3 linked regions of the Archangium violaceum genome follow. The protein of the gene in region 1 interacts with the protein of each later gene in a pairwise test. Links are inferred from orthologs where the notes say so. Each region holds a gene or a part of one and is shown on either strand. Other genes may lie near its edges.

The links.
Region 2: the proteins of ftsZ (region 1) and rlmN interact in binary tests that used the Escherichia coli proteins (3 or more experiments, as listed by UniProt). The link is inferred for Archangium violaceum from one-to-one orthologs.
Region 3: the proteins of ftsZ (region 1) and JRI60_RS05590 interact in binary tests that used the Escherichia coli proteins (3 or more experiments, as listed by UniProt). The link is inferred for Archangium violaceum from one-to-one orthologs.

Annotation. Positions count from the first base shown.
Region 1 is NZ_CP069396.1:3,187,070-3,196,855, forward strand. What follows is about bases 3,567-6,540. They hold ftsZ (cell division protein FtsZ), read left to right. Parts: upstream 3,567-4,433; coding sequence 4,434-5,648; downstream 5,649-6,540. Other genes in these bases: JRI60_RS13275 (CARDB domain-containing protein), read left to right, coding at 3,567-4,187; JRI60_RS13285 (hypothetical protein), read right to left, coding at 5,689-6,066; JRI60_RS13290 (acetyl-CoA carboxylase biotin carboxylase subunit), read left to right, coding at 6,191-6,540. Outside these bases: more of JRI60_RS13275, read left to right, coding at 1-3,566; more of JRI60_RS13290, read left to right, coding at 6,541-7,540; JRI60_RS13295 (biotin/lipoyl-binding carrier protein), read left to right, coding at 7,612-7,824; JRI60_RS13300 (enoyl-CoA hydratase/isomerase family protein), read left to right, coding at 7,836-8,609; JRI60_RS13305 (response regulator), read right to left, coding at 8,631-9,224; JRI60_RS13310 (FHA domain-containing protein), read right to left, coding at 9,308-9,786. UniProt on the Escherichia coli protein: Essential cell division protein that forms a contractile ring structure (Z ring) at the future cell division site. The regulation of the ring assembly controls the timing and the location of cell division.
Region 2 is NZ_CP069396.1:6,119,993-6,129,630, reverse strand. Bases 2,612-5,437 are described here. They hold rlmN (23S rRNA (adenine(2503)-C(2))-methyltransferase RlmN), read right to left. Parts: upstream 4,689-5,437; coding sequence 3,534-4,688; downstream 2,612-3,533. Other genes in these bases: sbnA (2,3-diaminopropionate biosynthesis protein SbnA), read right to left, coding at 4,786-5,437; rpsP (30S ribosomal protein S16), read right to left, coding at 3,180-3,446; JRI60_RS24680 (KH domain-containing protein), read right to left, coding at 2,875-3,153; rimM (ribosome maturation factor RimM), read right to left, coding at 2,612-2,878. In the rest of the region: JRI60_RS24700 (ATP-binding protein), read right to left, coding at 1-957; rplS (50S ribosomal protein L19), read right to left, coding at 1,059-1,463; tRNA (guanosine(37)-N1)-methyltransferase TrmD, read right to left, coding at 1,596-2,330; more of rimM, read right to left, coding at 2,330-2,611; more of sbnA, read right to left, coding at 5,438-5,751; JRI60_RS24660 (fatty acid desaturase family protein), read left to right, coding at 6,055-7,011; JRI60_RS24655 (nucleotide disphospho-sugar-binding domain-containing protein), read right to left, coding at 6,992-8,353; JRI60_RS24650 (hypothetical protein), read right to left, coding at 8,358-9,638.
Region 3 is NZ_CP069396.1:1,302,913-1,312,540, forward strand. Bases 2,258-5,073 are described here. They hold JRI60_RS05590 (rod shape-determining protein), read right to left. Parts: upstream 4,275-5,073; coding sequence 3,240-4,274; downstream 2,258-3,239. Other genes in these bases: JRI60_RS05585 (ABC transporter permease), read left to right, coding at 2,258-3,207; JRI60_RS05595 (putative ABC transporter permease), read right to left, coding at 4,516-5,073. In the rest of the region: JRI60_RS05570 (efflux RND transporter periplasmic adaptor subunit), read left to right, coding at 1-197; JRI60_RS05575 (ABC transporter ATP-binding protein), read left to right, coding at 194-889; JRI60_RS05580 (ABC transporter permease), read left to right, coding at 886-2,046; more of JRI60_RS05585, read left to right, coding at 2,050-2,257; more of JRI60_RS05595, read right to left, coding at 5,074-5,079; JRI60_RS05600 (glycosyltransferase family 2 protein), read right to left, coding at 5,205-5,924; JRI60_RS05605 (hypothetical protein), read right to left, coding at 6,005-6,376; JRI60_RS05610 (fatty acid desaturase family protein), read right to left, coding at 6,373-7,365; JRI60_RS05615 (pyridoxal phosphate-dependent decarboxylase family protein), read right to left, coding at 7,686-9,116; JRI60_RS05625 (PRC-barrel domain containing protein), read left to right, coding at 9,594-9,628. UniProt on the Escherichia coli protein: Forms membrane-associated dynamic filaments that are essential for cell shape determination. Acts by regulating cell wall synthesis and cell elongation, and thus cell shape.

The sequences.
Region 1 (9,786 bases):
CTCCCGGGCAGTGCACGACGCAGCGGCTGAATGCGTTCATCGAGTCCTCCCTGCCCGAGGGCTCCTGGTACCTGGGCGCCGTCGTGGATCCGCTCGACGTCCGGCGTGAGCTCTTCGAGCGCAACAACACGCGCGCGGGAGACGTGATGGGGATTGGCGACCGGCCGGACCTCGTCGTCACGAAGGTGGTGGGGCCCGCGAGCGCGCGGCCGTACACGACCTTCACGGTGTCCGCCACGGTGTGCAATCAGGGCACCCAGCCGGGTAGCGCCGACGTGGGCTTCCTCCTCTCGCAGGACGAGATCCTGACCGTGTCGAGCTCCTCGGCCGACCTGCCGATCAGCAGCGCCTCCGTGGACGTGCTCCTGCCGGGGGCGTGCGCCTCGGTGTCGGCGCAGGCCTACGCTCCGATCGCCGGTGTGGCCTGGCACCTGGGGGCCGTCGTGGATCCGAACAACTCCCTGCTGGAGCTGTCCGAGAACAACAACGCGCGCGTGGGGGACCTGATGGGGATCGGCGACGGGCCGGACTTCATCGTCACGAAGGTGACGGGCCCGGTGAACGCGAGGCCGGGGGAGACCGTCACGCTGTCCGCCACGGTGTGCAATCAGGGCACCACGAGCGGCAGCACGGACGTGATGCTGCTGCTGGACACCTCGCCGAACCCGCCGCAAGGGGGGGGCCTCCCGCTCGGGACCGTGTCCGTGGGGATGCTGGAGGCGGGGAAGTGCACCACGGTGTCCCTGCGGACCAGCTTCCCCGAGGGCTCCTGGTACCTGGGCGCGAAGAGCAATCCGTTTCTCTCCCAGGCGGAGCTCGTCGAGAGCAACAACGTCCACATGAGGGGCCCCCTGGGCGTGGGGACCGGGCCGGACTTCGTCATCCAGGAGGTGACCGCGCCGTCGAGCATGATACCGGGCCACTCCTTCTCCGTGTCCGCCACGGTGTGCAACCAGGGCTTCGCGGAGGGCCTCACGGACGTGGGCTTCTTGGTGTCGTCCGACACGGTGCTCACCGGCCCCGGGGAGACGAACGAGGGGGGAGACATCTTCCTCGGTTCGTCCTCCCAGGTCTTCCTGGCGGCGGGACAGTGCGCCCCGGTGTCGCTGTCCGGCTGGTTGCCCTACGCGCTCTACGACTTCCCGGGGACGTATTACCTGGGAGCCGTCGCGGACGTGTTCAAGCAGGAGCTCGAGCTCGTCGAGCTCAACAACGCCTCCGTCTCGGCCCCGATGGGCGTGGGCTTCGACCCGGACTTCGTCGTCCAGGAGGTGACGGGTCCGGCGACCGTGCGCTCGGGGGAGTCGTTCCGCGTGACCGCCACGGTGTGCAACCAGGGGACCTGGGACGGCTTCACGGACGTGATGTTCGTGCTGTCGTCCGATCCGGACATCTCCCTGCCCTCGGGGTCTCCGTCGCAGGGGGGAGACGTGTTCCTCGGGAATGTGTCGCTGGGCGTCCTGCAACCGGGACAGTGCGTTCCCGTGGAGTGGGCGGGCGGCAGCTCGCTCCAGGGGCCTTGGTACCTGGGCGCCATCGTCGACCCGGGCAACTTCCAGCGGGAGCTCATCGAGAGCAACAACGCACGAGCGGGCGTCCGGATGGGGTTCGGTGATGGGCCGGACTTCGTCGTCACCCGGGTGACGGGACCGGGGAACGTGAAGCCGGGTGACGCCTTCACCGCGTCCGCCACGGTGTGCAACCAGGGCAACACGAGCGGCGCCACGGACGTGGCCGTCCTCCTATCCCGTGACGAGGTCATCCTTCCGCCGGGCACGCCGCTCGCGGAGTGGGACGTGCTGCTCGGGAGCGCGGGCGTGGGCACGCTGGAGCCGGGGCAGTGCGCCACGGTGCCGGTGTCCGCGCAGGCTCCCTCCTCGGCCGAGGGGCTCTGGTATCTGGGAGCCATCGTCGACCCGGCCAATGGTCAGCAGGAAGTGCTCGAGCACAACAACACGTCCTCGGGCAGCCCGCTGGGCATCGGCGATCGGCCGGACTTCTTCGTCACGGCGGTGAAGGGGCCCGCGAGCCGAGTACCGGGAGTCCTCTTCACCGCGTCCGCCACGGTGTGCAACCAGGGCACCGTGAGTGGTTCCACGGACGTGGCCCTCCTGCTCTCCCCGGATGCGGTCATCACCCTGCCGGGGCAGCAGGGTGGGGGAGACACCCTCGTCGGGAGCGCGGTCGTGGGTCCGCTGGAGCCGGGGCAGTGCGCTCCGGTGCCGATGTCGGCCCAGGCCCCCTCCCTGCCCGATGGGGCGTACCACCTGGGCGCCATCGCGGACCCGGCCAACGGTGTGCAGGAGTTCGTCGAGAGCAACAACGCGCACGCGGGTGACCTGATGGGGGTGGGTCATGCGCCGGACCTCATCGTCACGGCGGTGACGGGGCCGGTGAGCGTGAGGACGAGTGATTCCTTCACCGCGTCCGTCACGGTGTGCAACCAGGGCACCGAGTGGGGTCATCCGCGCGTGGCTGTCTTCGTGTCTCCGGACCCGGTCATCACCGGACAGGGGCCGTCGTCCGATGACATCCCCGTGGGCACCTACTACGTCGGGAGCCTGGGACCCGAGCACTGCGACACGGTGCAGGTGCAGGCCATCCTCGACGCCATGCCCGAGGGCACGTACACGCTGGGCGCGGTGGTGGACCCGGACAACGAGGCGTTGGAGTTCATCGAGAGCAACAACGCGCACGCGGGCAGTCCGGTGAGGATCGGCAACGGGCCGGACCTCGTCATCCAATCGGTGACGGGACCGGCGAGCGTGGAGCTGGGGGCGTCCTTCCAGGCACTCGTCACGGTGTGCAACCAGGGGACCGAGGCATCCAGCACGACGGTTGTGCTGCTCGCGCTGTCAGCGGACGAGGTCATCGCCCCTCCGGGTCAGGGTGACTTCTGGCCTGGCAATACGTCCGTCGGTCCGTTGCCTGGAGGCCAGTGCGTCACGGTGCCGGTGTCCGCGCAGGCCTCCGTCGCCCACGGGCTGAGCGAGGGCGTGTATCACCTGGGGGCCTTCGTCGACCCGTATGAACAGCAACCGGAGCTCTCCGAGAGCAACAACGCGCGCGCGGGAGGACTGTTCGCCATCGGCGTCGGGACGGACTTCGTCGTCACGGCGGTGACGGCGCCGACGAGCGTGGCGCTGTGGTCGAACCTCGCCGCGTCCGTCACGGTGTGCAACCAGGGCACCCGGTACGGGAACGCGAGCGTGAACCTCGTCCTGTCGAAGGACACCTCCATCGACTGGCCGGGCTCGCCCGGAAGTGACGACCTCATCCTCGGCGGCGCGTCCGCCTATCTGTCTCCCGGCGCGTGCGACACGCTGTCGCTGACGTCCTATGTCTCGGTGCCCGAGGGCATGTACCACGTGGGGACCCTCCTCAGCGCTGGCGGCTGGGAGCAGGAGCTCATCACGAGCAACGACTCGTACCGGAGCGGCCGGGTGGGCGTTGGGTACCAGCCGGACCTCGTCATCGAGACCGTGTCCCTCCCGGCGCGCTTGCAGCCGGGTGAGTCGCTCAGCGGGTCCGCGACCGTGTGCAACCGGGGCGTCCAGGACACCTCCTCGGACGTGGTGCTCGTGCTCTTCAACGACGCGTCGCCCACCGCGCCCTATGCGCCGTACGGGGACGTGTGGCTCGCCAGCGGGTACACCGGGCTGCTGCCCGCGGGGCAGTGCGTCCCGGTGCAGGTGTCCGGGAGCGTGCCCTACCTGTCGGGGGCCTGGCGCATGGGTGCCTTCGTGGACCCGGACGGCGACACGCCGGAGTTCTTCGAAGACAACAACGTGTTCGTGGGCGGCGAGGTGAGCATGGGGACGGGAGTGGACTTCGCCGTCACCGCGGTGACGGGGCCGGCGAGCGTCCGGCCGGGGTTCTCCTTCGATGCGTCCATCACCGTGTGCAACCAGGGGGACGAGGCGGCCAGCACGAGCGTGGAGCTCGTCTTCTCCTCGGACACCTCCGTTCGTTCGTCGTCCCAGTACCCTGGGGATGTCTACGTCTCCAGTGCCACCACGGACCTGATGCTTCCGGGGCAGTGCAGGACGATTCCGCTCTCGGACCAGGCCCCCTCCCTGGCGAAGGGGAGCTGGTACCTGGGCGGCATCGTGGACCCGGCCGGGCAGCATGTGGAGCTCCTGGAGGGCAACAACGCGCTCGTGGGCGGTACCGTGTTGTTTCAGTAGTCCCGTAACGTGCTCGCGCGGTCGGGTGAAGAGACCTCATCGCGCGAGTCAAGAGGTGTGATGCACCCACCGCGCCGCACCGACGGCGCGGTGGTCCTTCCGCGTAAGTGCCTGTGACGACTTGGCACGGCAACGTCGCGCTACATGTTCGTAGCTGAGAACTTGCCAAAGATCGCGACTTGCTGAAGATGGTGTCTGCAGGGGCGCGCGCGGGCACGTGCGACCTGCGCTGAAAGAAGGAACAACATGGACCAGTTCGACCAGAACAAGCAGGCCGCAAAGATTCGTGTCGTCGGCGTCGGGGGCGCTGGCTGTAACGCGGTCAACACGATGATCATGGCGAAGCTTGAGCGGGTCGACTTCATCGCCGCGAATACCGACGTGCAGGCCCTGGCCGCCAACAAGGCGCCCGTGCGGTTGCAGCTCGGCCAGACCCTGACCAAGGGCCTCGGCGCGGGCGCCAACCCGGAGATGGGCCGCGAGGCCGCGCTCGAGTCGCGCGATCAGATTGCCTCCATGCTCGAGGGCGCGGACATGGTCTTCGTCACCGCCGGCATGGGCGGTGGCACCGGCACGGGCGCGGCGCCCATCATCGCCGACATCGCCAAGAGCCTCGGCTGCCTCACCGTGGGCGTGGTCACCAAGCCCTTCCTCTTCGAGGGCAACAAGCGCCGCAAGCAGGCCGAGCAGGGGCTGGTGGAGCTCAAGGCCGCGGTGGACACCCTCATCACCATCCCCAACCAGCGGCTGCTCACCCTGAGCAACGAGCCCATGCCGCTGCTGGAGACCTTCAAGCGCGCCGACGAGGTGCTCCTCAACGCCGTCCAGGGCATCTCGGACCTCATCCAGTACCACGGCTACATCAACGTGGACTTCGCCGACGTGAAGACCATCATGAGCGACAAGGGTCTGGCGCTCATGGGCACCGGTCATGCCTCCGGCGACAAGCGCGCCCTCAACGCCATGCAGCAGGCCATCTCCAGCCCGCTGCTGGAGGACGTCTCCATCGACGGCGCCACCGGTCTGCTCATCAACATCACCGGCGGCCGCGACATGACCCTCCAGGAGGTCAACGAGGCCCTCACGCTGGTGCACGACGCGGCCGACGGCGAGGCGGAGATCATCTTCGGCTCGCTCATCGACGACAACATCCGCGACGAGGTGAAGATCACCATCATCGCCACGGGCTTCGTGTCGCGCGATGCGAAGGTGCGTCAGGTGCCCCAGGTGGTGCAGGTGCCGGTGGTGTCCCGCCCCACGCCCGCCTCGCTGACCGCGGCGCGCGAGGAGGTCGCCAGCCTGGTGCCCGCCAAGGCCGGTGCTCGGACGATGGCCTCGGTGGATGGGCGCTCGCTGGCCAACCGCACCGCGGTGGTGAAGGACGCGGCGCTGCCCCTGGACGAGGACCAGTTCGACATCCCCACCTTCCTGCGCCGCCAGGGCCAGACGGAGATGCCGTGAGGCGAGGGCCCCGGTCCGCGAGGGCTGGGGTCTTCCCGAGCTAGCGCCCGGGCAGACGGGCCACGTTCGCCGCCCGGTGGTGGCGCCCGGAGAGGGCGTCACTGCGCGACAGCAGCGTGTCCAGCTCGCGGTAGAGCTCGTCGATGCGCTCGGGCAGCCGCGGCGCGGGCACCACTCCGTCGCCGGAGAGCTGCTCCAGCAGGGAGTCCGCGCGCTGCAGCAGTTGGTGGGCGCGCAGCAGCGCCCGGCCCGCCCGAGTCCCCTGGGGCGAGAAGAGCGTGCCCCCCTGGTAGAGGGCCTCGACGGCCGCGCGGTTGGTGCGAAGGCGCTCGGCCACTCGCGCCCGGTACATCTCCAGTCGCCGCTCTCGGCGCGCGCCCTGGAGATCCACCACTGTTCCTGTCGTGGAGGGCTTCACGGCCAGGGACGCTACGCCATTTACCTACATGCCCGCAACTTCCCGGCGGGAGGCACGTTGTCTCCTTGTCAGGTCGAGGGTGGGGGTTTAGGTTGCCCCGCCTCACACGGAGGGGTTGCCAGCCATGTTCAAGAAGCTGCTCATCGCCAACCGGGGTGAGATCTCCCGGCGCATCAACACCGTGGCCAAGGGGATGGGGTTGTCCACCGTGGCCGTCTATTCGGACGCGGACGCGGAGCTGCCCTTCGTGCGCGAAGCGGATCAGGCCGTGCGCCTGGGCCCCGCTCCGGCCAAGGACAGCTACCTGAACATCTCCGCCATCCTCGAGGCGGCGAAGTCCACGGGCGCCGACGCGGTGCACCCCGGCTACGGCTTCGTCTCGGAGAACGCCGAGTTCGCCAACGCGTGCAAGGACGCCGGCATCACCTTCGTGGGTCCGCCCCCCGAGGCGATGCTGCGGATGAAGGACAAGAGCCAGGCGCGCAAGCTGGTGGCCGCCGCCGGTGTGCCCATCGTCCCCGGTACCGAGGACGTGCTGCCGGACGTGGCCTCCGCGCTGGCCGCCGCCGAGAGCATCGGCTACCCGGTGCTGTGCAAGGCCGCGGGCGGTGGCGGTGGCATCGGCATGGCCGCGGCCAACAACCCCGCCGAGCTGGAGAAGGTCTTCCGCCAGTGCACGGACCGCGCGAAGGCCGCCTTCGGCCGCGAGGGCGTGTACATCGAGCGCTACTTCCCGGCCCCTCGTCACATCGAGGTGCAGATTCTGGGTGACCACCACGGCCACCTCATCCACTGCCTGGAGCGCGAGTGCTCCATCCAGCGCCGGCACCAGAAGGTGGTGGAGGAGGCCCCGTCGCCGCTCTTCGCGGACGGGCGCAACGCGGAGCTGGCCCAGAAGCTGTTCACCGCCGCCACCACCGCGGCCAAGGCGTTCGGCTACGCCAACGCCGGCACGGTGGAGTTCCTCTACTCGGACGGCAACATCTACTTCATCGAGATGAACGCCCGGCTCCAGGTGGAGCACCCGGTGACGGAGCTGACAACGGGGTTGGATCTCATCGGCTGGCAGCTGCGCATCGCCTCCGGCGAGAAGCTCACGGTGAGGCAGGAGGACGTGAAGCGGCGCGGGGCCGCGCTCGAGTTCCGCATCTACGCGGAGGACCCCGTGAAGTTCTTCCCCTCGCCGGGCCCGCTCAAGGTGTACCAGCCGCCCACGGGCGAGGGCGTGCGCTTGGACTCGGGCTACGCCGAGGGCAACACCGTCACCCCGAACTACGATCCGATGATCGCCAAGCTCATCGTCTCGGGCGCCACGCGCGACGAGGCCATCGAGCGCTCCATCCGGGCGCTGGAGGGCTTCCGCATCGAGGGCATCAAGACGAACATCCCCCTGCACCTGCGCATCCTGAAGGATCCGGTCTTCCGCGCGGGCGACCTGAACACGCGCTTCCTGGAGCAGCACGCGAAGCCGTAGCCAGGGGCGGTGGCACCCTTTCCACTCAACACGCAGAGCACACGCAGCACCCCTTCAGAGGAGCACAGCGTATGGCGGACGTGGCGGCGCACATCACCGGGACGGTGTGGAAGATCGAGGTGACGGTCGGGCAGCAGGTCAAGTCGGGCGACACGCTCGTCATCCTCGAGTCCATGAAGATGGAGATGCCGGTGGAGGCCACAGAGGACGGCACGGTGAAGGAGATCCGCTGCAAGGAGTCCCAGCCGGTCAACGAGGGCGATGTCCTCGTGGTGCTCGGCTAGCGGGACGCGCGGTGCAGCCGTCCGCCCTGCATGTGGAGGATCGGGACGACGGCGTCCGCGTCCTCACCCTGTCCAACCCGGCGCGGCGCAACGCGCTCGATGATGGGCAGGTGGCCCGCCTGGACGAGGCGCTGGCTTCGGCTCCCGGGAAGGTGCGCGCCGTGCTCATCCGGGGCGAGGGTGGGGCCTTCTGCTCGGGCTACGACCTGAACCTGCTGTCGGCGCCCACCGGGGACCGGCTGCCGGACGACGCGCTGATGGCGTGCCTCTCGCGGCTGGAGTCGCTGCCACTGCCCAGCGTCGCGCTGGTGCGGGGCGCGGCCTTCGGGGCGGGCTTCGACCTGGCGGCCTCGTGTGACTTCCGGGTGGGCGCGGAGGACGCGCTCTTCAGCATGCCCCCGGCGCGGCTGGGCATCGTCTACTCGCCGGACGGGCTGACGCGCGCGGCCCGGCTGGTGGGCGTGGCGCGCGCCAAGAACCTCTTCCTCACCGGACGGCGGCTGGACGCGAAGGAGGCGCTGGCCTGGGGGCTGCTGGACGAGTGCCTCCCGGCGGCCGACGCCGAGACGCGGGCCCTGGAGCTGTGCCGGACGCTCGCGGCGCAGGCTCCCCTGGCGGTGGCGGGAATGAAGGAGACCTTCCGGCTGCTCACGCGCCCGGCGCTGTCCGACGAGGAGCGGGCGCACCTTCGCGAGGTGCGGGCCCGCGCCTTCGCCAGCGAGGACGCGAAGGAGGGCAGGGCGGCGTTCCTCGAGAAGCGCACGCCCCGCTTCCGCGGCCAGTGAGGCTGGCCGCCCCCTGACGGCTCAGGTGTCGCCGAAGAGCTCGCCCATGCGCAGCTGCAGCGCGGAGGCGATCTTGTACAGCGACGAGATGGACGCCGAGGACTCGGCGCGCTCGATCTGCGACAGCAGCGACACGGACAGACCGGTGCGGCGCGCCAGCTGCTTGAGGGTGAGGTCCTGCGTCTTGCGCGCATCGCGGATGGTGCGGCCGATGGCGCGGTGCAGGTCCGCCTCGGGGTCCTGCGACAGACCCTTCTTGGCCAGCGCGTTGCGCACGGCACCGAGGAACTGGTCCGGCTCCATCGGCTTCTTCACGTAGTCACTCGCCTGGTTCTTCAGCGAGGCCACGGCCGTGTCGACGGTGGGGTACGCGGTGGCGACGATGACGGCCACGTCGGTGTCGTACTTGCGAATCTGCTCCAGCACCTCGGTGCCGGACATGACGGGCATCATCATGTCCAGGATGACGAGGTGGAAGTCCGCACTGCGGAGGATCTCCACCGTCTTGGTGGGGTCCGTCGTGGTGACGACGTCGTAGCCCTCACGCATCAGCACGAGCTTGAGGTAGTCGCAGTTGTCCTGCTCATCATCGACCACCAGGATACGAATCTGCACGAACCTTCTCCTCCCGTGTGGGGTGGAAGCGAGCGGCCCGGGGTCGTACGCCATGGGGGTGGCGCACGGAGGATTCCCTCGGGCTACTTGCCGCCGCCCTGTTGTTTTCGGCTCTTCTCGTATTCCTCGAGCATGTTCTTGACGGTAGGCGCCATCTGGTGATCCGGCGCGAGCCGCAGGAAGTCTCGGTAGTACTGGGCGCCTTCATCGAAGCGGCCGAGCTGGGCGGCCGTGGAGCCCTTCAGCATGTAGCAGGGTGCGTAGGTGGGGTCGGTGTCGATGCACTTCTTGAAGAGCCGATCCGCCTCCCGGTACTGCTGCTTGCGGTTGAGGACGCGACCATCCTCGAAGAACTTCTGGGCCTGCTCCCGGGCCGGGTTGGGTTTGGCCTCGTCCGGCGTCGTGGGGCGGCGCGCCGTGCCCGTGTCGGGCTTGTCGCTGGCGGGCTTGGTGGAGCCGAGCGCGGCGTCCACCTTGGCCTTCAGCTCGGCGTGCTCCGGGGCGAAGGCGAGCGTGCCCTCGGCGGCCTCGAGGTGCTTCTGGGCCTCCGCGTGGCGGCCCG
Region 2 (9,638 bases), 2.9 Mb from region 1 along the record:
CGCCACGGCGATCCAGAAGTTGCGGTTGCGGGTGAGCGGCTCCACGTCCGGCAGACGCCGCGACTCCTCCTCGGCCGCCTCACGCTCGGACTCGAGGCGCGCGATCGCATCGTCCTTCCGCGCGATGAGCTTCGGGTAGCGCTCCGCGCGGGCCACGATGTCCTGGGGCAGCCCCAGTGATTCGGGCGTGGGCTCGGCGGCCCAGGCCGCCTCCACCTGGCGCAGCTTCTCCTTCAGCCCGTCCGTGCTCCGCAGCTTCGACTCGAGATCGAACACCTGCGAGTTGAGCCCGTCCACCTCGAACTGGAGGTTGTCCACCTCCTTGCAGAAGACGTACTCCCTCTCGAGCTCCTTCAGCTTCGCCTCGGCGGCGGGGAGGTCCGAGGCGGGCATCACCGCGGGCATGCCCGGAGAAGAAGGCGCGTGGAGGCCCGGCAGGCTCGGGGACGACTGCGTGCGCAGGGCGGGCATGCCCGGGGTCGACATCGCGCGCAGACCCGACGTGGAGGCCGCGCGGCCCGCGCCCCGAGGCCGACGCGAGGGCAGCTGCGCCGCCTGGAGGCAGTAGAGCTGCTCGAACGAAGTGCGCGGCGGGAGCCCCGCCTGGCCGCGGAGGAACTGGTTCGCGTCGGTGGTGTCCTGCGTCACCAGCTCCGGCTGCTTCGTCGTGGGATTGAGCCGGTGCAGAGAGCCACCACCCCCCAGCTCGCGCAGCACGCGGTAGGTGACGTTGTCCTGCCCCACGAAGGTGAGCGCGGCCTTGCCCGGCTTCTGCGGCGAGGCGGCGAGAGCGGCGTCTCCACCCCTCCCGTCCGCGTACAGCAGCGCGAGCGCGAGTCCGGCCAGCGGGCTCGATTCCGTGGGCGGCTTGAGCACCAGATACCCGGACTTGAAGGCGAAACGGCCCGTGGGAGAGAAACCCCGGACGTTCTGGACGGCGACCTCGACGAAGTTCATGCGCCCCCCATTCTAGCGCGCACGGGCATGAAAAAAGGGAGTGCCCTCGTAAGAGGACACTCCCTTTTCGAGAAACCGGGCCGCGAGGCGCGGGAACCGGCTCAGGCCCTCGCCTGCTCGGCGGCCTTGCCCGACGAGGTGGCGCGACGCATCTCCGCGTCCTCCTGGGTCTCCACGCGGGAGGCCTTGCCCTTGAGGGCACGGAGGTAGAAGAGGCGGTTGCGGTTCACGTTGCCGCGGCTCAGGACCTCGATCTTCTCGTAGCGCGGGCTGTGCACCGGGAAGATGCGCTCCACGCCGACGCCGAAGGACACCTTGCGCACGGTGAAGGTGGCGCGGTTGTTGCCCTTCGTCTTGCGGATGACGACACCCTCGAAGGCCTGCACGCGCTCCTTGTCGCCTTCCTTGATCTTCCAGTGGACGCGAACGGAGTCACCCGTGCGGAACGGGGTAACGTCCTGGCGGAGATTCTTGGCCTCCACGTACTCGATAGCGCTGCGACGCATGACTTGACTCCAGTAATCCCCTGATGCTCGGACTCGGGGTACGTAACTTGAGAGCGGGCCGTACTACCAGAGAGCCGGGGGTCGGACAAGCCCGCAGAACACCGACCATAGGCCCAGAAACCATCGGAGGGGCTACAGCTCCTCCTCTTTCTTCGCCAGCAGCTTCATGTCCGCCTTGCCGAGCTCCAGCCGGGCGTACAGGTCCGGACGCCGCTCCCGGGTCAGCTGCAGGGCCTTCCAGCGCCGCCATCGGGCGATGCGCGCATGGTCTCCCGACTGAAGCACGGCGGGCACCTCGACGCCACGGAAGACGGGCGGCCGGGTGTAGTGGGGGTGCTCCAGCAGCCCCTCCTCGAAGCTCTCGGTGACACTGGACGTCTCGTTGCCCAGCACCCCCGGCAGCAGCCGCGCCACCGCGTCCACCACCGCCAGGGCCGCCACCTCGCCCCCGGTGAGGATGAAGTCCCCCAGGGACACCTCCCCGTCCAGGTAGGGCATGACGCGCTCGTCCACGCCCTCGTACCGGCCGCACACGAGGATCAGTCCGGGCTCCTTCGCCAGCTCGCGCGCCCTGGCCTGGGTGAACACGGGGCCCCGCGGGCTCATCAGCAGCACCTTGGACCCAGCCGGAGCACGGGCCCGGGCGGCCTCGATGGCGGCCACCAGCGGCTCGGGCTTCATCACCATGCCGGCCCCGCCCCCGTAGGGCGTGTCGTCGGTGACGCGGTGCTTGCCCTCGGCGAAGTCACGCACGTAGGTGACCGTGACGCCGAGCAACCCCTTCTCCTGGGCCTTGCCGAGGATGCTCGCGCCCAGGTAGCCGGACACGCTGTCCGGGAAGAGGGTCAGCACCTCCACGGGGTACATCAGTCCGCTCCCCCTTCATCCTCGCCCCCGCCGACCTCCAGGTACTCCGGGGGCTTCACCACGAGCCGCCCACCCGGGACGTCCACCGTGGAGACGAAGTCGTCGGCGAAGGGCACCACCAGCTCTTCCTTGCCCTCCGCGCGGATGACGAGGTTGGGCACCTCGCCGGTGCTCCACAGCTCCTCCACCCGGCCGAGCACGTTGCCCGCCTCGTCCACGGCGGTCAGTCCCACCAGGTCACCCTGGAAGTACTCGTCCTCGGCGGGGGGCTCGAGATCCTCCCGGAACGCGAGCACGGTGGCGCCCACCAGCGCCTCGGCGTCCTTGCGCCCCTCCACCTCCTCGAAGACGACGAGCATCTCCTTGGGGGTGGGACGGACGGACTCGATGCGCAGCACGCGCTCGGGGCCGGTGCGCGGACGCACGAGCACCCGCTCGACGAAATCGAGCGTCTCGGACTCCGGGTCGAAGGTGCGCACGGCCACCTCTCCCCGAAGACCATGGGCGCGGGCCACATAGCCCAGCTCGAGATGGGGTTTGAGCGTCACTGGCCTTCAGGAGAGGCGGCGGACGCGGGAGTCTGCTGGCGCCGGTCATCCTGGATCTCCAGGCGGACCTTCTGGCCCTGCTTCTGGGCCGCGGCACCGAGCAACGTCCGGAGGGCGCCAACGGTGCGCCCATCACGGCCGATGACCTTGCCCACATCCTCGGGGGCGACCTTCAGCTCGAAGAGCCGGGCCCCTTCCGCCTCGGATGCACGCAGGCTGACCTGGTCGGGTCGATCGACCAGGGCCCGCGCGAGATAGATGATGAGCTGCTCCACGCTGTCCGCTCAGCCCTGCGAGGGAACTAGGCCTTGGGCGTGGCGGCGGCGGCGGCGCGCTTGTGGCGCTTGATGAGCTCGAACACCGTCTCGGAGGGCGTCGCGCCGGACTTCAGCCAGTAATCCAGGCGGTCAGCGTCGAACTCCACCTTGGCCGGGTTGTGGTTGGGGTCGTAGGCGCCCACGGCCTCGATGAACTTGCCATCCCGGGGGTTCCGGGAGTCGGTGGCCACCACGTGGTAGTACGGCTTCTTCTTGGCGCCCGCGCGGGCAAGACGGAGAACAACGGCCATTTCTGATGCTCCAGGTGAAAACTGAAGGTGAAGACGAAGGTGATCAGCTTGGAGGGGGGCGCTCTTAACGCCCCCCCGAGCGGATTGTCAAGGAAGCTCGGGGTTTTGCGTCGTTTCCGACGCGTTTTCACCACCCCGGTTGGCCAGCTGGCCACACGCACCGGCGATGTCCCGGCCCCGGTTCTGCCGGATGAAGGCCGCCACATGGCCTTCACAGAGGATCTCCCGGAAGCGCTCGGCCCGCTCGTCCATGGTGGTCTTGAACCCGAGCCCCGGGTTCTCGTTATACGGAATGAGGTTCACCTTGGCGGGGATGTCCTTGAGCAGCTCGATGAGCCGGTAGGCATCCTCGTCGCTGTCGTTGAAGCCCTGCAACAGGACGTACTCGAAGGTGATGCGCCGGCCCTGACGCAGGGGGAACTTGCGGCAGGCGTCCAGCAGCGCCGCGATGTTCCACTTGCGGTTGACGGGCATCGTCTTGGAGCGCTGCTCGTCGGTGCTCGCGTTGAGCGAGATGGCCAGCTTCACGTCCGTCTCCTGGCCGAAGCGCTCGATCATCGGCACCAGGCCCACCGTGGAGACGGTGATGTGGCGGTGGCTGAAGTTGGGCCCGTCCTCGGACTGGAGGATGGAGAGCGCCGTCTTCAGGTTCTCGAAGTTGTGCAGGGGCTCGCCCATGCCCATGAAGACCAGGTTGGAGAGCGGGCGCAGCGTCTCCAGCTTCTCCAGCTTGCGCACCTCGCGGTTGACCGCGTGCACCTGGGCGACGATTTCACCCGGGGTGAGGTTGCGCTTGAGGCCCAGCGTGCCCGTCATGCAGAAGCTGCACGCCATGGCGCAGCCCACCTGCGTGGACACGCAGAGCGTCTTGCGATCCTCCGAGGGCATGTAGACGGACTCGATGTAGCGGTCGTCCCGGGTCTTCCAACGGTACTTGATGGTGCCATCCACCGAGCGCTGCTCGGCGTCCTTCACCAGGGGGACGATCTCCGCCCGGGCCTTGAGCTTCTCGCGCAGGCCCTTGGAGAGGTCCGTCATCTCGTCGAAGGAGGTGGCGCCGCGCTGGTGGAGCCACCGGTACACCTGCCCGGCGCGGAAGGAGCGCTCGCCCAGCTCCTCGGTGAGGAAGCGGGTGAGGCCCTCCAGCGTGAGGCTGGAGACCTCCACGAGCTTCGCGGGCGCGGGGGCCGGCGCGGGCACGGGGGCGGTATCGGCGGGGAGGGGGGTGGACTCGGGCAGCATCGTCATGGTTCCAACGGGGGATGTGTGGGCGTCCCTTCCCACAACCTGGGACGTGGAGTCAAAGGAGCACTCGTCCCCTCCCCCGCTGGGAGACAGTCTACTGCTCGAGCCGCGAGCACCACTGGTCATTGAAGACCGTGTCCAGGTAGGCCCCGCCCTTGTCCGCGCACAGGAAGACGACGTTGGGCGGAGACACCGCCCGCATCGTCGGCAGGTAGCGCTTCACCGCCGCGTAGCACGAGCCCGAGGAACCGCCCACCAGCAGACCGTGCCGGAACAGCAGCTCGCGGCACGCCCGCACCGTGTCGATCTCCGGCACCATCACCACGTCGTCGATGAGGGCGCGATCCACCAGCTCCGCCCTCACGCTCGCGCCAATCCCGGGGATGTAGCGCTTCTTCGGCGCCCCTCCGAAGATGACCGAGCCCTCCGCGTCCACGGCGATCACCTTCGCGTTGGGGAACTGCTCCTTCACCCGCGTCGACACACCGGCGATCGTCCCGCCCGTGCTCACTCCCACGAAGACGTAGTCCACCTGCTTGAAGGCCCGGCAGATCTCCTCGCCCGTGAAGCGGTAGTGCGCCTCGGCCACCAGCGGGTTGCCATACTGGTTCGGCCAGTACGAGACCGGCGACGAGCAGAGCAGCTCCTGCACCTTCCTCAACCGCGTCTTCAGGAAGCCGCCCGTCTCGTCCCGCTGCTCCACCTTCACGACCGTCTCGCACATCCGCCGCAGGTACGCCTCGTTCGCCCCGGCGATGTTCGGATCGATCACCGGGATGAACTTCAGCCCCAGCAACCGGCAGTAGCTCGCCATGGCGTTGGCGAAGTTCCCCGAGGACGACTCGACGAGCGTCGTGTCCTGCGTCACCTCGCCGCGCTCCACCGCCGTCTTCAGCAGCCAGAACGCGGGGCGATCCTTCAGGCTACCAAAAGGGTTGTTGTACTCAAGCTTGGCGAACAGCCGGATCCCCTCCTCGTTCAACTCCACCACGGGCGTTTCCCGCAGGCTTCGCTGGAGCTGGTGGAGGCGTTCGGGCAGGGAGGGATTCTGAGAAGGCATGACTAGCGACCTCGCCAAGATGGCTTCACTGCACTTTTCCTGTACTGATCAACAGTAGTTTTGTTTTCATCGAAAGTCCACACATCGCGTGAAAAACTGCCATTCCTGACTTAGTGACAATCGAGGTGATTGTGGGAGACTGTGGGTCCAAAAGGAGACACACCGGGAGTCACACAGCGGTCCGTTTTTTCGATGCTTGCTTGAATTCTACACTGGTTGATACCCTACACTCCTGGACTGACCCAGCCCACCCGAGCCGAGAAGATGGCTGCTCAAGAGCAAGCAAAAGAGAGCGCGCCCGAGATGTCCGAGCTGGAGGTCGCACCGGAAGTGTGGCCCACGGGCACGGGGCGAGAAGTGGGCCGCGTCCCCCAGCTGATCGGCATCGAGACGCTGCGCAGGCTGTCCGAGGTGAAGCCGGTGGTCAGCACCTGGCTGATCGCCCTGCAGTACGGAGGCGCCGCCGCCGCGATCTGGGTGAGCGAGCGGTGGTGGAACCCGCTGCTGTACGTGGTGGCCGTGATGTTCATCGGCGCCCGGCAGCAGGCGCTCGGGCTGCTGATGCACGACGCGTCCCACTTCCGGCTCTACCGCAACCGGAAGCTCAACGACTGGGTGGGCGACAACGTGCTGGCCAAGCCCATCTTCCAGTCGATGTACAGCTACCGGGCCATCCACAACGTGCATCACCAGCAGCTGCTGAGCGAGGCGGACAACGACCACTGGTTCTACCGGCACTTCCCGGTGAGCCGCCGCAGCCTGGTGCTGGACATGCTCGCCTCGCTCTGCGGCTACGACGCCTTCAAGTTCTTCAAGCAGATGAGCGACGGCAAGCCGTTGCTGCGCGTGGGGCTGGTGGGTCTGTTCGCCGGATTGGTGGGGCTGACGGTGGCGGGCTTCTATCCGGTCCGGCTGCTGCTGCTGTACTGGCTGGTGCCGGCCTTCACCTGGCTCTTCTTCATCAGCTTCCTGCGCATGCTGGCCGAGCACTCCATCGAGATTCCAGGCCACCCCGCGCTGCTCACCCGGAGCTGGGACATCCGGCTCAACCTGTTCGAGCGGCTCTTCGTCCTGCCCCAGAGCAATGCCTACCACGCCGCGCATCATCTCTACCCGAGCGTACCGGCGTTCCAGCTACCCCAGCTACAGCGGCTGCTGAGCCAGCACCCTGTGTACCAGGAGAACGTGCCGCAGGCGCGCGGCCTCCTGAAGCTCCTCCGGGAGAAGACCGGAGAGCCGGTCAGGCCGAGCGCCCCGTAGGAACGGGACGGGCAGCGGCCGGAGCCCCCCGCTCCAGGAAGCGCTCGATGACGTCCGCGGCAGGCGTCAGCTCCTCCGCCTGCCGGAAGCGATCACGGAACGCCTGGACGTTGCTCCGGTAACGGGGATTCGTGGTGACCTCGTCCAGCTGGGCCAGCAGCGACTCGGTGGTCGTCTGGAACGGCATGGCGCGGACACCCACGCCATGGTGCACCACGCGCGCGGAGATGCCCGGCTGGTCGTACACCATGGGGATGACGACCATGGGCACGCCCATGGAGATGCACTCCTTGACGCTGTTGAAGCCGCCATGGGTGATCATCGCCGTGGCCCGGCGCAGCATCGCCATCTGCGGCGCGTGCCGCACGGCGATGACGTTGGGGACGACCCCGTCGAAGGCCCCCACCTCGAGCTTGCGGCCCAACGAGAGCACGAACTGCCAGTCCGGCTTGCGCGCCGCCACCTCAAGCACATGGCGGAAGAGCCGCGCATCCAGGTCCGTCTGGAAGGCCAGCGTCCCCAGGTAGACCAGCACCAGGGGGCGATCCTCGCGCAGGCGCTCCCAGGGGAAGTCCACCTCCTGCCGCTCCAGATCCACCGAGGGGCCGGTATAGAGGTATTGCCCGCGCGGGACACCCGCCGACGTCCCCAGCTCGGCGAACTCGCGCGGGCAGAGCACCAGCTCCGGAGCCCAGGCACTCACGGTGCTGCCCGAGAAGTCGAGCTGCTCGGGGGGAAAGCCGTAGCGCCGCGCGAGCCGCAGCAGGTGGCGCACCTGCCGGGTACGGAACAGCCGGCGCAGCCGCATGCGATAGGTGTTGCGCACCCAGGCCGCCTCGATGAGCAGCTTCGTCTTCAGCTGCCCATCCGGCACCAGCGGCGAGCTCAGCGGAGGCAGTCCCTCCTCGCGCCGCATGGGCAGCGTCGTGTTCAGCAACACGCACGGAACCTTGTGCCCATACGCCACCAGCGGCGGCTCCGGGTGCATCACGTCGCACAGGAGCAGGTCCGGCTTCAGCCGCGTGAAGGGCTCATCGAGCGCCCCCGCCTGCATCGCCGCCAGCATCCGCTCCTCCTGGCGATCCATCTCCCGGGAGAACTGGTAGAGCCGCAGCCCGCTCAGCTCCTTCACCTGCTCGAGCACTCGCGCCTGGAAGCCCTTGGGGCACAGGTCCGCGAGCACTGGCACGAACTCGAAGCCCTCGGCCTTGATGAAGTCTTCCAGGTCCGCCAGCCCGCAGTAGACCACCCGATGACCCCGCTCACGCAGGCCCTTGGCGATCCTCAGCGACGGGTTGACGTGCCCCTGTTGGTCGATCGGCGAGACGACGATGGTGGCCATGGTTCTAGCGCAGTGGCTTCGCGGCGGGGCGCAGCGCCACCACGCCCTTGGAGAAGAGTCCCTGGAGCAGCTCCAGCTCGCTCTGTGGAATGGACCGGGCGAGGACCTCACCCGCCCGATGACCGCGCACCTCCCCCAGCAGCCGCATCTCCTCGGGCTCCAGCGTCACATGCGCGAAATCCGAGACGACGTGACCCTCCTCGTCCATGCCGCGCACCAGGGGGCTCGGTTGCACCTCCAGCGTCTCGAAGGCGAGAGGCTCGGGCTCGGGACCCTCGAGCCGCCGCAGGCAGGCCTCCACGTCGCGGGAGAAAGCCTCACGGGTGAAGGTGCGGAGGATGTGCTCCCGTCCGCGCAGACACGCGGCGGCATTGGCCTGGGGGGCCCGCACGTCCTCGAAGATGTGCGCGGCCACCTCCGCGTAGGCGCCGACATCCCCGAAGGCCATGCCGACTCCCTCCCGCACATGCAGACCGTGCCCGGGCGGCAGGGCATGCCGGTTGTTGCCGATGCCGTTGGTGTAGACAGGACACCCGTTGAACACCGACTCGAGCACGTAGAACCCGAAGGGCTCGGGAAAGACGTTGTAGGCCAGGCCGAAGCGCGCCGCCCGGAAGAGCTGGAAGAGCGCCGCCTGGCTCAGGTGCCCCACGGGCACCAGCACGTCCTCCAGCGTGAGGCCCATCGCGTCCAGGCCCGCCTGGGCCGCCTCGGACTCGGGCGACTTGCTGGCGAAGGCCTGCGCCACCTGCGCGAAGTCCTCCTCCACGATGGCCAGCCGGAAGCGCCGCCCCAGGCCATGCTCCAGCGCCATCCCGTTGAGGTTGAGCAGGATGGCGGTGACGGCCTGCCAGTCCGCCTTGAACGGCTGGAGCGCATGACCGATCACGTCCTCCCCCTCGAGCAGGCGCCGCAGGTGCTCGGGCAGCTCCCCGCCCTTCATCCGAGGGTCTCCATCGGGATGCTCGACACACGGCAGCGCCGGTGTGAGCCGCGACACGGCGTGGAAGGCCCTGGGCTCCAGACAGCGGCGCCGGCTCCAGTCCGGCATCGCCAGCAGCGAGGTGAGCACCTCCTCCATGTAGCCTGAGAGGACACAGTACCGGTCGATGGCCGGAGTGCCGAGCCAGCTGGCGGGTGAGCCCATGAGACCGTGGAACAGGACGAGCGTCCTGCTCGCCAGCTCCCTTCCGGGCGGATGCATGGCCAGACCCCGGTCACAGTAGACGGCGAGATCCGCCGGGGGCCGCGCGCGCAGGCGGCGGATGCGATCCGCGGTGGCCAG
Region 3 (9,628 bases), 1.9 Mb from region 1 along the record:
TGCCGAGCGAGGGGCAGTCCGTGGTGTGGGTTGTGCAGGACGGGCGGCTGAAGCGCCAGCCGGTGCAGGTGGTGGAGAAGGTGGGGGACGAGGTGGCGCTGGCTCAGGGGCCGAAGCCGGGGACGCAGGTGGTGGTGTCGCCGGACGAGCGGTTGCGCACGGGGCGCAAGGTGAAGGTGCTGACGGAGGGCGGATGAGCACCGTGCCACTGGAAGTGACGCCTCCCATCATCCGGCTCCGGGGGGTCTCCAAGTCCTACCGGCGCGGCGACCTCGTCGTGCCCGTGCTGGAGGGGGTGAACCTGGACATCGAGACGGGGGCCTTCGAGGCCTTCATGGGCCCGTCCGGCTCGGGCAAGTCCACGCTGCTCAACCTCATCTCCGGATTGGACCGGCCCACCTCGGGGGTGGTGGAGGTGGGCGGGCACGACCTGGCGCGCATGAGCGACAAGGAGCTGTCCGACTGGCGCGCGGGCCACGTGGGCTTCGTCTTCCAGATGTACAACCTGCTGCCCGTGCTCACGGCGGCGGAGAACGTGGAGCTGCCGCTGCTGCTCTCACCGCTCTCGCGCTCGGAGCGTCGCGAGCACGTGGCCGCCGCGCTGGGGGTGGTGGGCCTGGGGCACCGGATGAGCCACCGCCCGCCGCAGCTGTCCGGAGGCGAGCAGCAGCGGGTGGCGATCGCCCGGGCCATCGTCACGGACCCGGACCTGCTCATCGCGGACGAGCCCACGGGAGACCTGGACCGCAAGTCTGCCGAGCAGGTGTTGGACCTCTTCGCGCTGCTGCACCACGAGCTGCACAAGACGCTGGTGATGGTGACGCACGATCCGCATGCCGCCGAGCGGGCGGACCTGGTGCGGCACCTGGAGAAGGGGCTGCTGCAATGACGTTCGGGCGGCTCGTCTGGAAGGACCTGCTGCGCAACCCCTTGAGGCTGGGCCTCACGGTGCTGGCGGGGGCGGTGGGGGTGATGGCCTTCATCTTCCTGCGCACGGTGGTGGACCTGTTCTACGTGGGGGCGGCGGCGGCGCAGGCGGACCGCCTCTTCACCCGTAGCAAGGCGTCCATCACGGAGGACCTGCCGCTGTCCTATCTGCCGCGCATCGCCGCGGTGCCCGGCGTGAGCGACATCACCTTCTATGGCTTCTTCGGCGGGAGGTATGGCGAGTCGCAGAAGGACTTCTTCGGCTCGGCCTTCGTGGACCCGCCCTCCTTCATGAAGGTGTTCGACGAGGTGGCCGTGCCTCCGGAGCAGGTGGCGGCCTTCACGGCGGACCCGTGCGGTGCGCTCATCGGGAAGGACCTGGCGGCGCGTTACGGCTGGAAGGTGGGAGAGCGGGTGACGCTCAAGGGCACCATCTATCCGGGTGATTGGACCTTCACCGTGCGCGGCATCTACGACGTGCGCAGCGGCGGCATGGACACCGCCACGTTCTTCTTCGGCTTCCGCTGCCTCAACGAGAAGATGCCGGAGGATCGGAAGGACCGGGTGGGGGCCTTCATGATCCGGGTGGAGGATCCGTCGCGCTCGGCGCTGGTGTCCTCGACGGTGGACGCCATGTTCGCCAACAGCCCGTACCCCACGCGCACCGAGAGCGAGCGCGCGGCCACGCTGGGCTTCATCTCCATGCTGTCGGCCATCATCACCGCGGTGCAGGTGGTGTCCACCGTCATCCTGCTCATCATCCTGCTGGTCATCGGCAACACGCTGGCCATGAGCGTGCGCGAGCGCACGCGCGACCTGGCGACGCTTCGGGCCATGGGCTTCAAGAGTGGACGGGTGGTGATGCTCGTCCTGTTCGAGTCGCTCGTCATCGGTCTGGCCTCGGCCGCGCTGGGGGTGCTCATCGCCCCGCAGCTCATCCAGGGCTTCATCGGGGCGGTGGGCTCGCAGCTGGGCGGCATCCCCAAGGACTTCATGCGCGAGAGCACGCTGCTGCTCGGGGCGCTGGCGGCACTGGGGGTGTCGCTGTTGGCCGGGGCGATTCCAGCGATGCGGGCCGTGCGCATTCCCGTGGCCGAGGGGCTGAGGAAGGTGGCCTGAGCGATGATTCCCCTCTACTACAACACGCGCAGCCTCTGGGCCCGGCGGCTGTCGACGGGGCTCACCGTGGTGGGCCTGGGGCTCGTCGTCTTCGTCTTCGCCGCGGTGCTGATGCTGGCCAACGGCATCGAGTCCGCGCTCGCCTCGGGAGGAGACCCGCGCAACGTCGTCCTCCTCAACAAGGGCTCCACCAGCGAGCTGATGAGCACCGTGGAGCGCGATGCCCTGCGGGCCCTGGGCAGCGCGACGCAGGTGGCCTCCTCGGTGCAGGGGGACCCGCTGGTGGCCGGCGAGCTGGTGGTGCCGGTGCTGCTGCCCCGCCCGGACGGCAAGGAGTCCAACGTCAACGCGCGAGGCATCGGTCCCCAGAGCTTCGCCATCCGGCCCGTCGTGCGGCTCATCGCGGGACGGCCTCCGAGGGTGGGGACGAACGAGATCGCCCTGGGCGAGGCGCTGGTGGGTCGCTCGCCGGGAGCGCGGCTGGGAGGCGAGCTGCGCTTCGCGGAACAGCGCTGGCCCGTGGTGGGCGTCTTCTCGGCGGACGGCGGGGCCTACGAGTCCGAGCTCTGGGTGGACGTCAACCGGCTGGGCTCGGCCTTCGACCGGCCGGGGCTCAGCTCCATCGTCGTGCGGACGGGCTCGGTGCCGGCCCGGGATGCCTTCATCCAGGCGGTGGAGGGAGACCCGCGCTTCACGCTCGAGGCGAAGCCGGAGCCCGAGTACTGGGCGGAGCAGGCCACATGGCTGGCCACCTTCATCCGGGTGCTCGGCCTGTTCGTGTCCTTCATCTTCAGCGTGGGCGCGGTGCTGGGGGCGATGATCACCATGTACGCGCAGGTGTCGGCGCGGATCACCGAGCTGGGCATGCTGAGGGCGGTGGGCTACCGGCGCCGCAGCGTGCTGGCGAGCATCCTCATCGAATCGGCCGTGCTGGGCGCGGCTGGAGGGGTGCTGGGCGCGCTGGGGGCGCTGGCCACGCGGTGGATGGAGATCCGCACCCTGAACTTCCAGACGTTCGCCGAGGTGCGCTTCGGCTTCACGCCGACACCGGGCATCGTGGTGGCGGCGCTCGTCTTCGGGACGCTGATGGGCACACTGGGCGGGATGTTGCCCGCGCTGCGCGCCTCACGGCTGTCCATCCTGGATGCACTGAGGGCCTAGCTCCCCTCTCCCGAAGGGAGAGGGGAGGGGGCTCAGCCCGGCTGGCAGACCTGGCGCAGGATGTCGAGCGACTCCAGCGCCTTGCCCGCTCCCATCACCACCGCCGACAGCGGATCCTCCGCCAGGAACACCGGCAGGCCCGTCTCCTCGCGCAGCAGCGTGTCCAGGTTCTTGAGCAGCGCGCCACCACCGGCCAGCACGATGCCGCGGTCCGCGATGTCTCCGGCAAGCTCCGGCGGCGTGCGCTCCAGCGTCAGCTTCACCGCCTCCACGATGCCGTTCACCGGCTCGCTCAGCGCGTCGCGCACCTCGTCGCTGCTCACCGTCAGCGTGCGCGGCACTCCCGCCACCAGGTCTCGACCCTTGATCTCCATGGTCATGACCTCCTCGGTGGGGTACGCCGTGCCGATGCCCATCTTGATGAGCTCCGCCGTGCGCTCGCCGATGAGCAGGTTGTACTTGCGCTTGACGTACTGGATGATCGCCTCGTCCAGCTTGTCGCCGCCGATTCGCACGCTCTTGGCGAACACGATGCCCGCCAGGCTGATGACCGCCACGTCGGACGTTCCACCGCCGATGTCGACGATCATGTTGCCGCTCGGCTCGGTCACCGGCAGGCCGGCTCCAATGGCCGCGGCCATCGGCTGTTCAATCAGGTAGACCTCGCGGGCACCGGCATTGGCGGCGGCTTCACGCACGGCGCGGCGCTCCACCTCGGTGATGCCCGAGGGGATGCCGATGACGATGCGCGGGCTCACCAGCGACTTGCGGTTGTGCGCCGTCTGGATGAAGTAGCGCAACATCGCCGCGGTGATCTCGAAGTCGGCGATGACGCCGTCCTTCATGGGGCGGATGGCCACGATGTTGCCCGGCGTACGGCCGAGCATCTCCTTGGCCTCCTTGCCCACGGCAAGCACCTTCTTGCCGCCCCGCGCGTCCTGCTGCACGGCGACGACGGAAGGCTCATTGGAGACGATGCCTTGACCGCGGATGTAGATGAGCGTGTTGGCCGTGCCCAGGTCGATGGCGAGGTCGCGCGAAAAGAGAGTGTGGAGCCAGTCGAACATACGGGGGCGGAAACTTTCGGTGGTGCGGCGTCATTTCCCTGCACTTTCAGGGAACGCGCGGCAACCTACTACGCAGGGCTCTCAGCAGGAAGAAAAGGCAACTGTCAAGTGCACGGCCCGGCCGGAGAGCGTCCGGGCCTCGGGGCCCCCCGTCCTCTCCCTCCATCCGCCCTTCCTCCCTCTGAGAGATGGTCCGGGGTGAGGGGTTTCCCCCACATGCTCGCCGCTCGCCCGGCTCCTCTCAGTAGGAGGGGCGGGGCTCGGTCTCCTCGGCCAGGAGGAAGGTGTCCGCCGCTTCCCCGGCCTCCTGCTCGGTGGAGACGGGGCCGAGGTGGAAGGGCTCGGCCACCGCGCCGGTCTCCACCGCATGCCGGTACTCGGGTGTCTGGCGGAGGGCCTCGCTGGTGATGCGCAGGAGGGCCTCGCGCACGGGCTCGAAGAGCAGGCCGGCGGCGTACCAGAAGGGGGCGTAGTCCAGGCGGACGAGCCCCTTCACGTTCAAACCCCGCTGCTCGTAGTCCCAGGGGCAGCGGCCGAGCGCCTTGCGCAGCACCCATCCCGTGGCGAACTCGGCGCCCAGGATGACCGTGGTGTAGGCAAGTGCGCGCACGGGCCGGGGAAGGAAGCGCAGCCGGTCATGGAGGAACTCCAGCCCCAGCGCCGTGGCGCCGTAGATGGGGTGCATCCAGAGGTACGTCGTCGCCGTGGCGTTCCTATCCCGCTCGAAGAGAGCCGCCCCCATGCCGGTGAAACACACCTCCATCACCCAGCCAGCACACCCGTACAGCAGGAATCGCGGTAGCACTCTCGGAACCTAGGAACCGGATTCCCGATGGGCACCTGGGACAGGCGGTCGGTGAGTCACCGGGCGGACGAGCGGGCCCAGGGCGGGCCGGAGGGTGTCGGCCGCCCGACACCCTCAAGGGGTACTCAGCGTTTGATGGCGTACTTGCCGATGGCGTAGAGGGCCCGGACGCCATCCTTCCAGCCGATCTTCTTGCCCTCCTCGTAGGTGCGCCCGTGGTAGCTGATGGGCACCTCGAAGACGCGCCAGCCCCCGCGAGCCACCTTGGCGGTGATTTCCGGCTCGATGCCGAAGCGGTCCTCCTCGATGTTGACCGACCGGATGACCTCGGCGCGGAAGGCCTTGTAGCAGGTCTCCATGTCCGTGAGGTTCAGGTTGCTGGTCATGTTGGACAGCATGGTGAGGAAGTGGTTGAGCACCGAGTGCCAGAAGTAGAGGACTCGCCGGGGCGTGCCGGTGAAGCGGCTGCCGAAGACGACGTCCGCGTCGCCATCGATGATGGGCTGGATGACGCGGGGAATCTCCTTCGGGTCGTACTCGAGGTCCGCGTCCTGGATGATGACGATGTCCCCGGAGGACTCGGAGAAGCCGCGGCGCAGGGCGGCGCCCTTCCCCTGGTTCTTCTCCTGGAAGAGGATGCGCAGCTCGTTGCGGTTCTTCGGGGTGCCGTCGAGGGCGGACAGGCCCTTGTCGGCGAGCTGCTGGAGGAACTCGCGGCTCCCATCCCGGGAGCAGTCGTCCACGATGACGAGCTCCTTGGGGAAGTCCACCGCGGTCACGCGGCGGAGGATTTCGGCGAGGGTGGCAATCTCGTTGTAGACGGGGATGACGACCGAGACGAGCATGGCGGGGCCGGCTCTATCCGATTTCCGAGCCCCGCGCGACTCTTCGGTAGGGGGAGCCCCTGGAAACGGGGACGCCCCTCCTACCAGTACCGGCGCTGCGCAGGGGGCGGAGGGGCCGGCGCGGGCACCGGCTCGAGCATGCCGCACCCCAGGAGGCGATCCACCGCCGCCTTGACCTCCTTCGAGGAGGCACAATCCTCCAGGCCGCGCGCCGCCTCCGAGACGGTCCTCTCCCCCATCCCGAACTCCACGAGGAAGAGCCCATCCTCCGAGGTGAGCCCCCGGGGGCTGCTCCAGGCCTCACGGGCCGCGTCGAACTGGGCTCGCCCCGCCCCCGCACGCGCCTTCTCCACCATGAGGGTGTACGCCGACACGGCCTCGCTGCCCTTCGGGGAGAGCCGGAACTTCTGCGCACGCCCGAAGCGAACCTTCTCTGGAGTCTCGTCGTTCATACCACCGCCTCCACCATGACCGCTTCCACGACCTCTGGCTGGCCCATCCGCTTGAGCCAGCGCACGTGGCTCCCCAATGCCGCGCCCACGCTCTCCTGCGCGCGGTAGCGCACGCCGTGCTCCCGGCACGTCTCCTCGACGAGCCGCGAGAGCGCCGGGTAGTGCAGATGGCACACCCTCGGGAACAGGTGGTGCACCACCTGGAAGTTGAGCCCACCCAGATACCAGCACAGCAACCGATTGCCCCGCGCGAAGTCCACCGTCGTCTCCACCTGGTGCACCGCCCACTCGCGCGCGAAGGTGCCGCCGCCTTCGGGCACCTCGGAAAACTCCGCCTCCTCCACGCAGTGCGCGAGCTGGAACACGCTCGCCAGCGTCAGCCCGAGGACGAACGAGGTCAGCGCGTAGCAGAGCGCCACCTTCCACACGGGATGGAAGAGGGCCGGCACCACCAGCGCCCAGCCGATGAAGAACAGCTTCCCGCCGAGGACCCCGGCCAGCTTGCGCCCGGTGGGACGCGGCATCTTCTGCCGCCCGACGCTCCCGTTGAGCACGTCCTTGAAGTCATCGACGAAGTGCCACTTCACCGCGAGCAGCCCGTAGAGCATCCAGATGTAGACATGCTGGAAGCGGTGGGCCGCGTGCAGCCGCTGGCCCGGCGCCACCCGGCAGAAGGGCTGGATGTCGATGTCCGCGTCGAGCCCGACCACGTTGGGATGGCTGTGGTGGAAGATGTTGTGCTTCCAGCTCCAGACATAGGAAGACGCACCCAGGACATCGAGCGTCCACGCGAGCAGCCGGTTGATGCTCTTGCGCTCCGAATAACCTCCGTGGTTGGCGTCGTGCTGGATGCTGAAGCCGATGCCGGCCATCGCCAGTCCGAGCGACACGCACCCGAGGACCGCGCTCCAGGGACCCGTCGCCACGAAGACGAGGAAGGCATACGAGGCCGCGAACCAGCCGAGCAGCGCCGCCGTCTTGGCGTACATGCCGGGCAGATCGCGCTGTGCTCGCCCGCTCTCCTGGAAGTACCGCTCTACCCGTGTCTTGAGAGCCTGATGAAAGGGTCCCGCCTCCGGAAACTTCGCCTTCGTCGCCTGCGACAACGTCCACCCGCTCTCGGGCCACCGATGGGTTCGCGGTCCGCGCGGGGCAAATCCCGGCGCGGTCGTACCCCAGCTCGTGGTGACGCCACCTTCGTAACACGTTCGGACCTCGTGGCGGTCACGTGGTGGTCACGAGGTGGAACTTTATCGGTTACCGGAAGTTCGGAGGCTCCCCCACCAGCCGAGAGCCCCGGCGGCGAGCCTCAGGCCGCCCGGCGCAGTGCCTCCAGCAGTGCGTCCAGGTCCCCGTCCGTGGTGAGCGGGTTGATGATCGTGGTGCGCAGCCACACGCGCCCACCGAGCGTCGTCTGCACCAGGTAGAAGTCCCCGCTCGTGACGAGCGACTCGCGCAGGCGCACCTGGAGCGCGTCCAGCTCCGAGGCCGGCACCCCCTGGGGCGTGTGCCGGAAGCAGACGATGTTGCAGTCCGGAGGCACCGCCAGCTCGAAGTCCCCGGCGGCCTGGAGGCGCTCGGCGAAGCGGCGCGACAGGTCGAAGGTACTGGTGACGGAGTCCGCGAAGAGCTTCGTGCCCAGCACGCTCAGGCTGGCGTACAGCTTGAGCGCCATCATCTCCTTGGTGCACTCCAGCGTGCGCAGCGCCACGTCGCTCCACGGGCGCGTGTCCTGGCCCGTGAAGAGATAGGAGGCCTCCTGCGCGAAGGCCTCGAAGGAGCGGTTGCCCTCGCGGAAGAGCACGGCGGTGATGAGCGCCGGCATCATCATCAGCTTGTGCGCGTCCCACACCACCGAGTCCGCGCGCTCGATTCCCTTCACCCGGTGGCGGTACGTGGGGCTGAGCGCCGTCGAGGCACCATGCGCCCCGTCCACGTGGAACCACAGGCCGTGCTTCTCGCAGAAGTCGGCCACGGCCTCGAGCGGATCGAACGCGCCCGTGGCGGTGGAGCCGGCGCTGGCCACCACGGCGATGGGACGGCGGCCCGCGCGCTTCGCTGCGGCGAGCACCTCCTCCAGCGCCTCGGGGCGCAGCCGGTAGCGCGCGTCCACCGGCACGGGCGTGACGCCCTCCGCACCCCAGCCCATCACCTTGGTGGCCCGCGAGACGCTGTAGTGCGTGGACTCGGGGACGAGCACCGTGAGGGGCGGCCCCGCCGTGGCGCCACCGTTCCACGCGTCGAAGCCCGCCTTCGCCTGGCGCGCGGCCAGCAGCGCGGTGAGGTTGCCGGCGGAGCCACCCGAGGTGAGCACGCCTCGCGCGCCCTCCGGCATTCCGAGCACCCCGGCCATCCACCGCAGCACGTTGTGCTCCATGGCGGTGGAGACGGGCCCCATCTCGTACACGGCCATGCCGTTGTTGAGCAGCGAGGAGGCGAAGTCGCACAGTGCCGACAGCGGCACCGGGGCCGACACCTGGTGGCCCACGTAGCGCGGGTGGTGCAGGTGGTGCGAGCCCTCGATGACCCGCGAGAGCAGGGCCGTGAGGTCGCCGGAGGGCTCCTCGGGGAAGTCCGCGGGGAAGCGCTCGACGTTGGTGGCGGGCGGGGCCCAGGGCAGCACCGGCCCCTCGCGGCGGAGGGTGCGCGCGAGGTGGTCGGCGAGCTGATCCACCAGCTGATGCCCGAGGCGGCGGAAGTGCTCGGGGTCGTAGGCGGCGGCGAGGCGGGAGGATGACATGGGGCCTGCATGGCCCCGTGGCGTCCGGGCGTCAATGGATTCGTGGTCCATGGGACGAGGAGAGGGGTCTCCTGCTTGCACCCTGGTCGTCACGCGTGGTTTCAGTCCCTATCCACACCGTGAAAGGAGGCCCTCCATGGCCGCCCGTATCACCATCACGTACTGCAATTCCTGAGGCTACAAGCCTCGGGCCGCCCGTGCGGCGGCCGTGCTGAAGAAGGAGCTGAACCTGGACGCGGAGTTGAAGCCCGGTCCCTCGGGCAGCTTCATCGTGGAAGTGGATGGCAGGCCCGTGGTGAAGAAGGAGTCGCTCGCCTTCCCCACCGAGCAGCAGATCGTCGAGGCCGTGTCCAAGGTGCTCGGCTCTCCGGGCAGCTCCTGACCCCCGGCGTGCGGGCGGCCGGGGGCTCGCCACCCGGTGCCACGCTCCCCAGCCAGGACCCAGGGCCCCACCTTCGTGTCACGGGAGGTGTGGTCATGGGTGCAGCCTGGATGGAGTCCCCTTTCGAGCG